Regions from separate parts of the Lactobacillus sp. ESL0261 genome, predicted to be linked through region 2. Evidence: riboswitches for the same ligand, from Rfam matches in the RefSeq annotation. Region 2 holds a riboswitch; the other holds the start of a gene.
The links. Region 2 has a riboswitch for thiamine pyrophosphate ahead of F5ESL0261_RS00665 (ATP-binding cassette domain-containing protein). Riboswitches for the same ligand answer to the same signal wherever they lie in the genome.

Region 1 (5,563 bases), on a different contig from region 2:
CCGGTACCATGGGTGCGCTCGGTATGTATCCTGGAACTGCTGACCCAAAGATCAGAACCATCAGCAAATAAAGCATAATCTTTTACTTCTGCGCTACTTGCGTGGCCGCCTTTAATTAGCACATTTTTAACTCCCATATCTTGTAATTTATGAGCTAATTCTGAATATTGGCCTTGATCTTGTACCTTGATGCCAGTTAAAGTCTCCGCTTCTGGCAAGTTGGGTGTTATTAGATCTGCTAAAGGCAGCAGCTCGTTCTTAACGGTGGCGACAGCATCTTGACTTAATAATGGTGCGCCCCCCTTAGCAATCATCACTGGATCTATGGTAATAGGACCAAAGTCATACTTTTGCAAATTAAGTGCAACTTGGTGAACGTGATCTGCATCGCCCAACATTCCTGTTTTACAAGCACGGATGTGGAAATCTTCTGCCAAAGAGGCGAATTGGGCATCGATCATTTCTAAAGGCAGTAAAAAAGATTTCTGGACGCCCAAAGTGTTTTGTGCTGTCACTGCTACTACAACAGCTGTACCAAATACTTTTTGCATTTGAAAAGTTTTTAAATCAGCCATGATCCCGGCACCACCACCAGAATCTGTACCGGCAATGGTTAAAACTTGGGGAAAAGAATTAATTTTTTCAGTCATCATAAAGTTCCTTAATCAAAATCAGCAATTTGTTCAATATCTGCAACTTTTACTTTATATAAATAATCCATGAGATACATGCCAAAAGTAGCGGGCCCAACATTGGGGTGATCTTGAACTACTAATTGACCGGCACAACTGAAAACTAAAGCACCTATCTGCGCTGCTTCAAACGGATCGTCAGTGACTGCTGTAAAAGCTGTCACAATACTGGTTAACATGTCACCAGAACCCACATGGGTTTTAAAAAGGGGTGAACCATTATGAACATGGGCTATTCTTTTACCGTCGCTAATTGTATCTGTGGAGCCGCTGGCAATGACCGTACAATGATATTTCTGAGCAGTTTTCATAGCAATTTCATCAATATCACCAGAGCCGGAGCCTGCATCAATGCCCTTTGAACTCCAATCAAAGCCACCTAAGGCAGCTATTTCACCAATATTGCCCCGAATAATACTGGTATGAAAAGCCCATAAAAGTTTATCTGTGATTTTATAACGATACTCTACGGCACCAACGGCTACAGGATCAAATACTATGGGTTTATTGTATTGGCGTGCCAAATCTTCCACTTTTTTAATGTGGTTAATTTGCTCTTTGGTTAAACAGCCAATATTAACTGCTACGGCGGAAGCCATTCGCACTATTTCTTCGGCTTCAGCGACCTCATTGCTCATAATTGGCGAAGCACCAATAGCATTAACGGCATTGGCCACGTCTTGAACTGTTACAAAATTAGCAATGTTGAAAATAACCGGGTTTTCTGCTCGCAATTTGTCTAATAATTCTAACTGCATTTTATTACTCCTAATTTAATATCCTTAAAATTTTTGACTAATAAAAAAACTTTGGCATATGGAAATGCCAAAGCTTAAGCAGTTTTGACACGTTCCTACGCAAGTATTAACTTACAGGTTCAAAGGGTCTGAAAAATTTTCATCTCAGCCAAAAAGGCACCCCTCGTGTTATCGCTTACAATTATAGCGTATTTTATTGCTTATTACAACGTTAGGTTGATAAAGATACTATTTGTTTATGTCATAAGTACTAGAATTTTAGTTATTATTAAAAATGTGCTAAAAAGCAAAAAAAGGATAGTGATTATAGTTAATTTTGAATAAAGTGTAGTTAGTAATAATTAACAATTATTTAATTTGGAGGAGAATAATCATGAATTTCACTGATCGACTACACGAAGCGGGGAAGGCATTGTGGCATAAAAGTATGGTGCATCCATTTATTAAGGAATTGCAAAGTGGCGAACTTCCAATTGCAACTTTTAAATTTTATCTGTTGCAGGATCGCTATTATTTAAGAGAATTCAGCAAATTGCATGAATTGATTGCGGCAAAAACGGATAATCAGGAAGTAAAGGAATTTTTACTGGCAGGGGCGCAAGACTTGAAAGATGTCGAAATATCAGTGCGCGGCCATTTTTTTGAAGAATTAAACATAACTGCGACTGAAATTGCTGAAACTCCGGTGGCGCCAACAGCTTATAACTACGTTAACCATATGCATATGACGTTAAAGCGATCTGGTGTTAAACCAGCGGTGGCAGCACTTTTACCATGTTACTGGCTCTATCAGGAAATTGGCCAAAAAATGGCAGAAAAGGGCTCACCGGTTTCTTATTATCAGGAATGGATTGATACTTATGATGGCGAGTGGTATGGTGCCAACGTAGCAAAAATGCTGCATTTAACCAATTCTTTGGCTGAAAGTGCCACTAATGAAGAACTTGAGCAAATGCAAACTGCATTTGTACGCAGCAGCTATTATGAATTGCAGTTTTGGCAGATGGCTTATGAAAAGCAAGATTGGAAGTAACTTCTGTAAAAACCGCTTTTATTTTATTCTTACTTGTCTTTAGTCAATTTCATAATAAAATTTTGATATTGGACAATGTAATTATTGTTCAAAGTCCCAGGAAAGTGTGCAACTTGGAGAAAATAATGTAGATTTACCTAGTACTGTTAATGGTGATTTAGGAATTTCTAAAATGTGGGTTACTAGTGGCAGCATATATTATGCACTAAAAGCAACTGATCTTAAACCTGTATTTCTAGTCTATAATTGGTCTGGAGAGCTAACAATGCACTACTATGCTAGTGGAAGCAAAAAAGCAAGAACCGTCAGTTATAGTGCTCGCGGTATAGGCCGATGCCAAACTTAGCCGCAATATTCTTATTCTTGCATTCGTAGATGACATGGCTATGCCACTTTAAGCGGCAAAATTGATGGCTTCATAGGAGATATAATGTTTCCGAGCACCGCCTTTTAAATGAGAATAATAAAAATGAATGATGAACAATTTTTTAAATTAAGAAAGATACTAGATTTTTTAAAAAAACAAGCTCCGACAGCTATTATCGAAGAGAATGTAAATAGCGTTGAAAATTTTAAGGCAGAATCTGTTGATGAGTATAATAGAGCAAAAAGTTATCTTGGCGAAAATAATAGTTCGTTTAAATCTTTTCATGTAAGTGTGGATTCCGCAAAAGATTTCTTGCGTTTATTGAATTTGCTGGGTGCAATACATGCCAATTTTAATATACGTTCAAAGCCTTTTATAATAGAAGGAGAAGAAAGCAGCAAGGTGCTAAAAAGAGAGAACGACTATTATAACAACTGGATGGAGTGTTTTTCAAACTATGAATTTATGATAGTTGATTTTGATGAAACTGCTTTAGACCAGGATCAATATTACGGTTAATTTCATTAATTCATCAAAAAGGCAGTAACTGATATGACCCCAAATTTGTCCTAAATTTTGGGGTCATATAGCTTAAGCTGCCTTTTTTAGTTCAGTTATTTCGCATTGTTAAAATCATTATATTAAAAGCTAATATGCTATTATTCATCAATTTTTTTAATATAAATTAATTTTGCTTTTCTTAATATGCCACGATCTTTAAATAGAAAGCCATAATATCTACTATTAATTTTTCCGACATAATAAAGCGTATCATAAGATCCTTGATTATCAGTAGTTATTTTAACAGAAGCAATTTTTTTATTATGTAAGCATTTATATGTGTCTAAGTTATATGAATATTTTCTTTCGCCAGCACTAAGATATACGGTTTTTTCTAAAGAATTAATTCTATAATAATGTATAAAGCCCATTCCAATGCCTAAAAAGAGAAATGTTAAAATAAATACAGTTATAGTTTTTGTTATTTTTTCATTTTTGCTCATTTTTAATATGTTAGGAAGAGAGAAAAAATTATGAAAACAGAATTTAAAAAATATAAACAGTCATCTTTATTAATAGTAGCCTTAATTATATCACTTTTGGGGTTTTAAGAATTAATGCCGTTTTTGCATCAAATGATAATATGCCTGAGATGAATAATACATCGGCAGAGCCTTTTGAGCTTGTCGCAACATATAAAAAATATAGCAACAATTGACAGCGCAGTAGTTATTGAGGTCAAAGGTGACGATGTAACTCTCATTAAAATATATGGAAAATAAAGATATTCCTGAATTAGCCTACAACAAAAAATCATTCCTTTTGTAAATAATCAAATTCGAAAATTGCAATTTTGACCACTACACCCCAATTCAGCAATTTACAGCCTGCCAAAACTATTGGTAAAGATTGGAACGATGTGCTAGTTAATAGTAAAAAACAAGAAAATTCTACTATGCGGAGATACAATTAAATAAAGACAAAACAGATAGTGTTGTGATTTCCAATAAGCAGGTAATACAATCCACAGGTATAGAACTTGAATAGCACTACTTTAAAATCTAATATCGCTTTTTACCATATATCACTATAAAAGTGATTAAATATGGTATAATATAAGTAAAGATATTGGAGGCTTTAAAATGAGTGCAACAATCGTTAAACTACTCAAAAGCAAAAATATAAGCGTCGCTAAAGTCGCTGAGGCCAGCAACGTCCCACTTAGTACTTTAAGAAACTCAATTGTTAAACCAATTGAGACCTGGTCAATTAGGGTCCTTAATGCCTTTGCAATCGCACTTAAAGAGAAGCCAGGAGATTTACTCAATATGCTAGAAACACAACCATATATTTTAGATATAAACGATGAAACGCAGACTATCCAAGGCGTTTTCATTGCTAATAAAGAAATTTACCAACAAATTAGAACTGTCGTGGAAGTCAACCACCTGGAAGGGTGGAATCCTACAGAATCAGATATCCAGGAATTGCTTGATGAAGCTATCCAGCCTGATCCAGTAGTAGCTGAGCGCTTTGAAGAAATTTGGGGCAAGGATAATGAGTGATTGGATTAGTGAAACCTTGTATTCAAATGGCGTCCTAAAAAATAAGCTCCATATCCATGACCCAAAGGAGTTAGAGAAAAAGGAATATGAGCTATCCGCTCGGAATGCTTTGTTCTTGTTGCAAAAAAAGCCCCAAATAAACGATATCGGAGACCTTAAGAAGGTACACCAATTCTTATTTGGTGAACTATACGATTGGGCCGGTAAATATCGCCCCGGCAATTTCAATAAAAACGGGTATGAGTTTTTTGATCATACCAGATTCGATTTTGCCGAAAAAGATATTAATAACATGCTGCACAAGCACCCCGCGAGAAAGCCTTTGGCTAACAAAGACTATGCTGAGCTGCTAGACGCAATTAATTTCATGCACCCGTTTAGAGAGGGCAACGGCCGTAGTTGCAAAGTTTTTCTTTCTGCATACGCGGCTAATCATGGCCAAGTAATTGACTATCCGCGAAGAAACAAAGAGATGATTGAAGCGCAAAATGAAGCTAATGTTGACAAAATTGCTAAACTAATTAAAGTCGAAAACACACCCAGCCGCAATCGAGCGTTCCAAGTACTGCAAAGTGCTGGAAAGACACTTAGCCAAGCTGAACTTGCCCAAAAATACGCTGAACAACAGGAAAAAGAGCAGCAGGGGC
Region 2 (5,563 bases):
ATCTTTTTTCACTTAATGGGCAAGATGTTCTGTTGTGTTCACCACAGGGGATTGCAGCAAAGAGTAAAAAGTATCTTAATCTTTATCAAACGGGATATTTCATCGGCAAGATGGATTATCACAAAAACCAGTTTGAACACGGAGCGTTTCAAGAACTTGATCATGGTCATGACTTTTACGCAGCGCAAACCATGTTAACACCTGATAACCGGCGCATTGTTTTTGGCTGGCTTGATATGTGGCACGCTGACTTTCCTGAACAGGCTGATGGCTGGTGTGGTGCCTTAACCTTGCCCAGAGAAGTGACTTTAAAGAATAATCAGCTATATATGAAGCCAGTTGAAGAATTAAAACAGTTGCGGCAAGAAAAAGTAATTGATGAAAAGTTGATGACTTCGTTAAAGCAGATTAATGTTTCCGATTCGCAGCATTTGGAATTGCTTTTGACAGCTGAAACTGAAAATTGGTCTGGCAGTGAGATTAATTTTGTACTCAAAAATGAGCAGGAAAATTTGGTAACACTAAGTTGGAACAAAAGGAATAACGAAGTAGTTTTAACTCGAGCTGATAAGCCGGCAGATGATTCTCAACGTTATGGCAGATTGAGACCAAAGCCCAATTTGAAAATTCAGGTATTTATTGATACCAGTTCAATTGAATTTTTCTTAAATGACGGTGAGCTGGTATTTTCAGAACGGTATTATACTTCTGAAAAACCTCAGATTTTCGTCAATGCAGATCAGTCAGTCAAAATAAATGTCACAGGCTATACTATGGCAAAATAAATTAGGCTAAAGAAAAAGTGGACCTGCAGGTCCACTTTTTTATTTTAATGTAAATAATGCCAGGTTAACTAAAAACAGGATAACAATCGACTTAAGCCAGTCACTTTTTTGAACGGGCACAGGCACGATAACTGACCGCTGGGCGTTCTCACGGTAGCCGTGAGAAGCCATGCCCTGTGCTAAATTTTCTGCCGAATTAAGCGCAACAAGAATAGCTTTAAAATATAAAACAGGTGACCAAAAGCTTAAATAAACGCCCCTCATCATGCCGGCAGTGCGTATTTGTTTAACTGCTTCCTTCATTCTGGGAACGATATTAAGAGCTGCTAAAACTCCATAGGCAAACTTACTGGGTAAATGAAAATTCTGCTCAAAAGAACGTGCTAATTCCGTGGCAGTAGTTCCTATTGATACACAGTAGATAGTCAACGTATAGACGTAAATACGACTGGATAAACTCAGTGCATTTTGCAAATTAGGCTGAGGTGCAAACCAATATAAAGTAGCAAAAACCGTAAATGCAGCAATTAAGGGCATTAATAACGTTAAAAGCAGGTTCTTCAATTTGATGTGTTTGTAGATTAGATAAATTATGGAAAAAAAGATGATTAAAAGATTGGTTAACAAGCTTGATTTAAGAGATATTTCTATCGAAATAATTAGTGCTAGAAAAAATTTAAAACTGGGATTCATGATTACACCTCATTTATTCACATAGGTTAAATGCTGGTCTTTAAAGATGAGATGATAGTCACACCAATCTGCCAGATTCCTTAGTTCATGACTAATAATTAAAAGCGTTTGACTGCGTGCTTTCTGACTTTCTTTTAATAAAGCCATTACTTTGTTAGCGGAGTCCGCATCTAACCCATTAAGGGGCTCATCAATTAGCAATACATCCTGATCAGAGATCAACATTAGTAAAATTTGCAGTTTCTTTTGTTGCCCGCCAGATAATGAATAAACCACGTGATCGAGCAGTGAATCAAGCTTAAGGGTGGCTAAAGCCTCATTTATCCTATCATCAGTGAAATAATTATTGGTTCGTTGCTTTTTGCTTAAATTGATTTCATCCGCAACGGAAACATTGATAAACTGATCGGTCGCATTTTGAAAAATTTGCCCTACTTTAAGGAGATACCTGCGAGCTGATAATTTACTAATTTCCTGCTTGTGATAAGTTAAACTGCCTGCATATGGGATCATTTTGGTCAGTGCGTTAAAAAGTGACGTTTTGCCAACCCCGTTTGCCCCAGTAATAAGAGTAGTTTTACCAGAAAAAATGTTTAGGTGTTCCTGCTGTAAAAGCAAACGATTTTGTGTAATCTCTGTATTTTTGAGTTTAAAACAAATTTCTTTGTTTTCTTCAGGTAAGGCAAAATTATAAGAAACGGATTCCGTATTTTTTTGTAGCAGTTTTTCTTTTTCACTAGCAGAAAGTTGCACCAAATCTTTACCTTGAAATTGAAACAGATTATCACAATGGCCTTCATAGTCAGTTAATACGTGATCACTTAAAATAATTGTTTTCCCTTGATCACGCAGGTAAGCTAATTTAGCAATTAAGAATTTGCGAGCAGCTGGATCACAGCTGGCAAAGGGTTCATCAAGTAAAAAAAGATCGACATTCATCGCAACAAGTACAGCTAAAGCAACTCTTTGCTGCTCGCCGCCAGACATTGTATTAATTTTTTGATCAAGCAAATAATCAATCTGTGTGAACTGAACAGCTTCATTCAAGCGTTTTGTATATTGAGTTTTATTAAGACACAGATTTTCTAGTGCAAAAATAATTTCTTCACGTGGCGTTGTCATCGTAAACTGTTCACTGGCATTTTGAAACATCATAGCTGATTTTAATCCGCCTAAATCTAGGGTACCGGTTAATTGGCCCGCAAATTCGGGATATAAATTCGCTAAAATTTTTAATAAAGTAGATTTACCACAGCCGGTTGGACCAACTAATAGTGAAAGTTCTCCAGTGGGAATAGTGAGATTAATATTTGATAAAATTTTGTTTTGCTTATCGTATGAAAAATTCAGGTTGTTTAATTTAATCAATTTAGTTACCAAAAAAAATCGTCAGGACAATGCCTGACGATGTAAAATCTTTCGTTTTCCCTTCGCTGGCATTATCCATAGCAGGTTCGACGGGTCTGTTCTCAGCCTTTGCGGCACCCCGATGTTAAATTCATTATACATAAAAGAAAAATTGATGTCTACATTTACTAGTATTCTCTCCTTAATTTAAATAACAAAATTCTATTAGTAAGATGAAAATTTGCTATATAATAAATCTATATATTCTAAAATTTGAATAAGAAGGTGAAATAATGGCAGCAGTTAAACTTGAACAATATTTAGCCAGTATTTTGGATTCAACTAAGTCCGACACTAATGAAGTAAAAATCAAACCAAAAAATATTAATTTTGATTTATTTAGAGTATTTTTGGAAAATCGCAATACTGGAGTTCATCGCTACCAAACTACAGCTTCAACTATTTTATATGAAGCTCGGGGATCGGTAAAAGCCAGAATTAATAATCAGAATTTTTTGCTTAAGGCTGGCAATATCGTTTTTTTACAGAGAAAAAGTAATTATGAAATATTGCAGCAGGGCGAAAATGATATATTAGTTAAGTTGGAATTCAACCGTAATTTTAAGATGCTGGATTTTCTGGGAAACTATTCTGTCATGGATTCACGTGAAAAAAAGGTCTTTAAGGCAATTACTGACGCTTATAATCAAAAACGCTTATTATTTTTGAATAGTACAGCACTGTCTATATCTGCAAACGCACTAAAAAAAGTAATTGATGAATATCTTAATCAGGATCTTTACACCCGTCAGGTAATTTTAGCAGAGTTAAACTTGTTATTAATTGCTGCAGTTAGAAATCAAGATTTAGCGACAGCACCTGTGACCAACCATCAATTTGTTCAAACTGATTTAGAAAATTATATTGATGCGCACTTTACTGACATAACACTTAATGACACTGCTAAACATTTTGGCTTTAATCCTAATTACTTTTCAAGTTTGGTTAAACAAAAAACTGGTAAAAGTTTCGTCGAACATGTTGATGAAAGGCGTATGCAAGAGGCGCGAAATTTGCTTGCCCGACCAGATATTTCCGTAAAAGAAATAATTGCACGGGTAGGTTACAGTGGCAAGTCCTTCTTTTATAAAAAATTTAGTGAATATTATCATGAAACGCCAGTCCAAATGCGGGCCGAATTATTTAGACAGGCAAACATCAACTTAAAATAAAAAGCAACCTTGACTAAAAAGGTTGCTTTATTTTATTACATTTTTTCTAAGCGGCTAATCCTGTCAGCTGTTGGCGGGTGACTGTCAAATAAGTGAGCAAAACTGCGCTTTTTACGTACAGGATCTTCAATATACATGCCGGCACTGCTAGGGTCGGCTTTTTTCATGGGCTCGGAACCGTCAATCTTTTCTAAAGCAGAAATCAGTCCTTGCGGGTTGCGAGTTAATTCTACTGAAGAGGCATCAGCCAGATATTCCCGATTTCGCGATAATGCCATTTGCGCTAAACTGGCACAAATAGGACCCAGAATTAACACAAATACAATAGCCACGATCTTAAAAATGACAACAATAGTACCACCATTGTCGTTATCGCTGTCGCGATCATCGTCAATCCACCAAATATAGCGACTGGCAATACCTGACAAATAAGAAATGACACCAACTAATACTGCGGCAATAGTAGAAACTAAAATATCATAGTTTCTAATGTGAGAAATCTCATGACCTAAAACGCCTTCCAGTTCTTCGCGGTTCATCATGTCAAGTAAGCCCTGAGTAACTGCCACAGCAGAATGGTTGGGATCACGTCCGGTTGCAAAAGCATTAGGACTAGGATCATCAATAATAAAAACTCGCGGCATTGGCACCCGACCGACCAGTGCCATATCTTGTACAACGTGCCACAGTTCAGGATTATCTTGCTCTTGGACTTCTTGAGCATGATTAAGACTCATAACCATATTGGCCGGGTTAGGCAGGACAATTAGCATGTAAATCAAGCTAAAAACCACAGCAATAATTAATCCTAAAACAGGCCGGTTGCCAAAAAGATAACCAAGTCCTGCCCCTACAAGTGCCAAAATAATGATAAATAATCCCATAATCCCAACGGTTTTACGTTTATTGCTGGCAATTTGTTGAAATAACATAAAAGTTGACCTGGTATTTAAAACTTAACTTTAGGTACTTCTTTTTCAGATTCACTGGTTTGTAAGTAGTCAACTTTCTTAAAGCCGTGAATGTGAGCAACAATATTAGACGGGAAAGTTAACAGCTTTTGGTCGTAAAGTGCAGCAGAAGAATTGTAAAGTTGTCTTGAATAGGCAATTTTGTTTTCAGTGTTAGTCAATTCTTCTTGCAGTTTCAAGAAGTTTTGGTTGGCTTTAAGGTCCGGATAGTTTTCTGATAAGGCAAAAATTGATTTAAGGGCATCAGAAATTTGATTAGAAACCTTTAAGGTTTGGGCGTGATCATCGCTGGGAATATTTGTTAACTGATTACGCAATTGTACAACATTTTCCAATGTTTCTTTTTCGTGTTTGGCATAGCCCTTAGTTGTTTCGACTAAGTTAGGAATCAAGTCGTTACGCCGCTTTAGTTGTACATCAATCTGACTCCAAGATTCATCGGTGTATACTTTGGCTTTTTGTAAACTGTTGTAAACTGTAATATAAAGTGCAATTAATAAAACAACAATAATTACAATTACCCAAGTTAAACTGT

Region 1: it holds a riboswitch for thiamine pyrophosphate, as region 2 does, so the genes downstream of both, thiM (hydroxyethylthiazole kinase) here and F5ESL0261_RS00665 (ATP-binding cassette domain-containing protein) in region 2, are expected to answer to the same signal.

What each region holds. Positions count from the first base shown of each region.
Region 1 is NZ_REHN01000014.1:30,716-36,278, reverse strand. Features, by position in the region: gene thiD (bifunctional hydroxymethylpyrimidine kinase/phosphomethylpyrimidine kinase) at 1-650, opposite strand, end outside; gene thiM (hydroxyethylthiazole kinase) at 662-1,450, opposite strand; TPP riboswitch at 1,526-1,624, opposite strand; gene tenA (thiaminase II) at 1,824-2,483, shown strand; gene F5ESL0261_RS09510 (hypothetical protein) at 2,590-2,829, shown strand; gene F5ESL0261_RS09505 (hypothetical protein) at 2,953-3,369, shown strand; gene F5ESL0261_RS09500 (hypothetical protein) at 3,510-3,854, opposite strand; gene F5ESL0261_RS09495 (helix-turn-helix transcriptional regulator) at 4,494-4,916, shown strand; gene F5ESL0261_RS09490 (Fic family protein) at 4,909-5,563, shown strand, end outside.
Region 2 is NZ_REHN01000002.1:45,330-50,892, forward strand. Features, by position in the region: gene F5ESL0261_RS00655 (sucrose-6-phosphate hydrolase) at 1-785, shown strand, start outside; gene F5ESL0261_RS00660 (energy-coupling factor transporter transmembrane protein EcfT) at 825-1,478, opposite strand; gene F5ESL0261_RS00665 (ATP-binding cassette domain-containing protein) at 1,488-2,846, opposite strand; TPP riboswitch at 2,887-2,977, opposite strand; gene F5ESL0261_RS00670 (AraC family transcriptional regulator) at 3,119-4,057, shown strand; gene htpX (zinc metalloprotease HtpX) at 4,093-4,989, opposite strand; gene F5ESL0261_RS00680 (LemA family protein) at 5,007-5,563, opposite strand, start outside.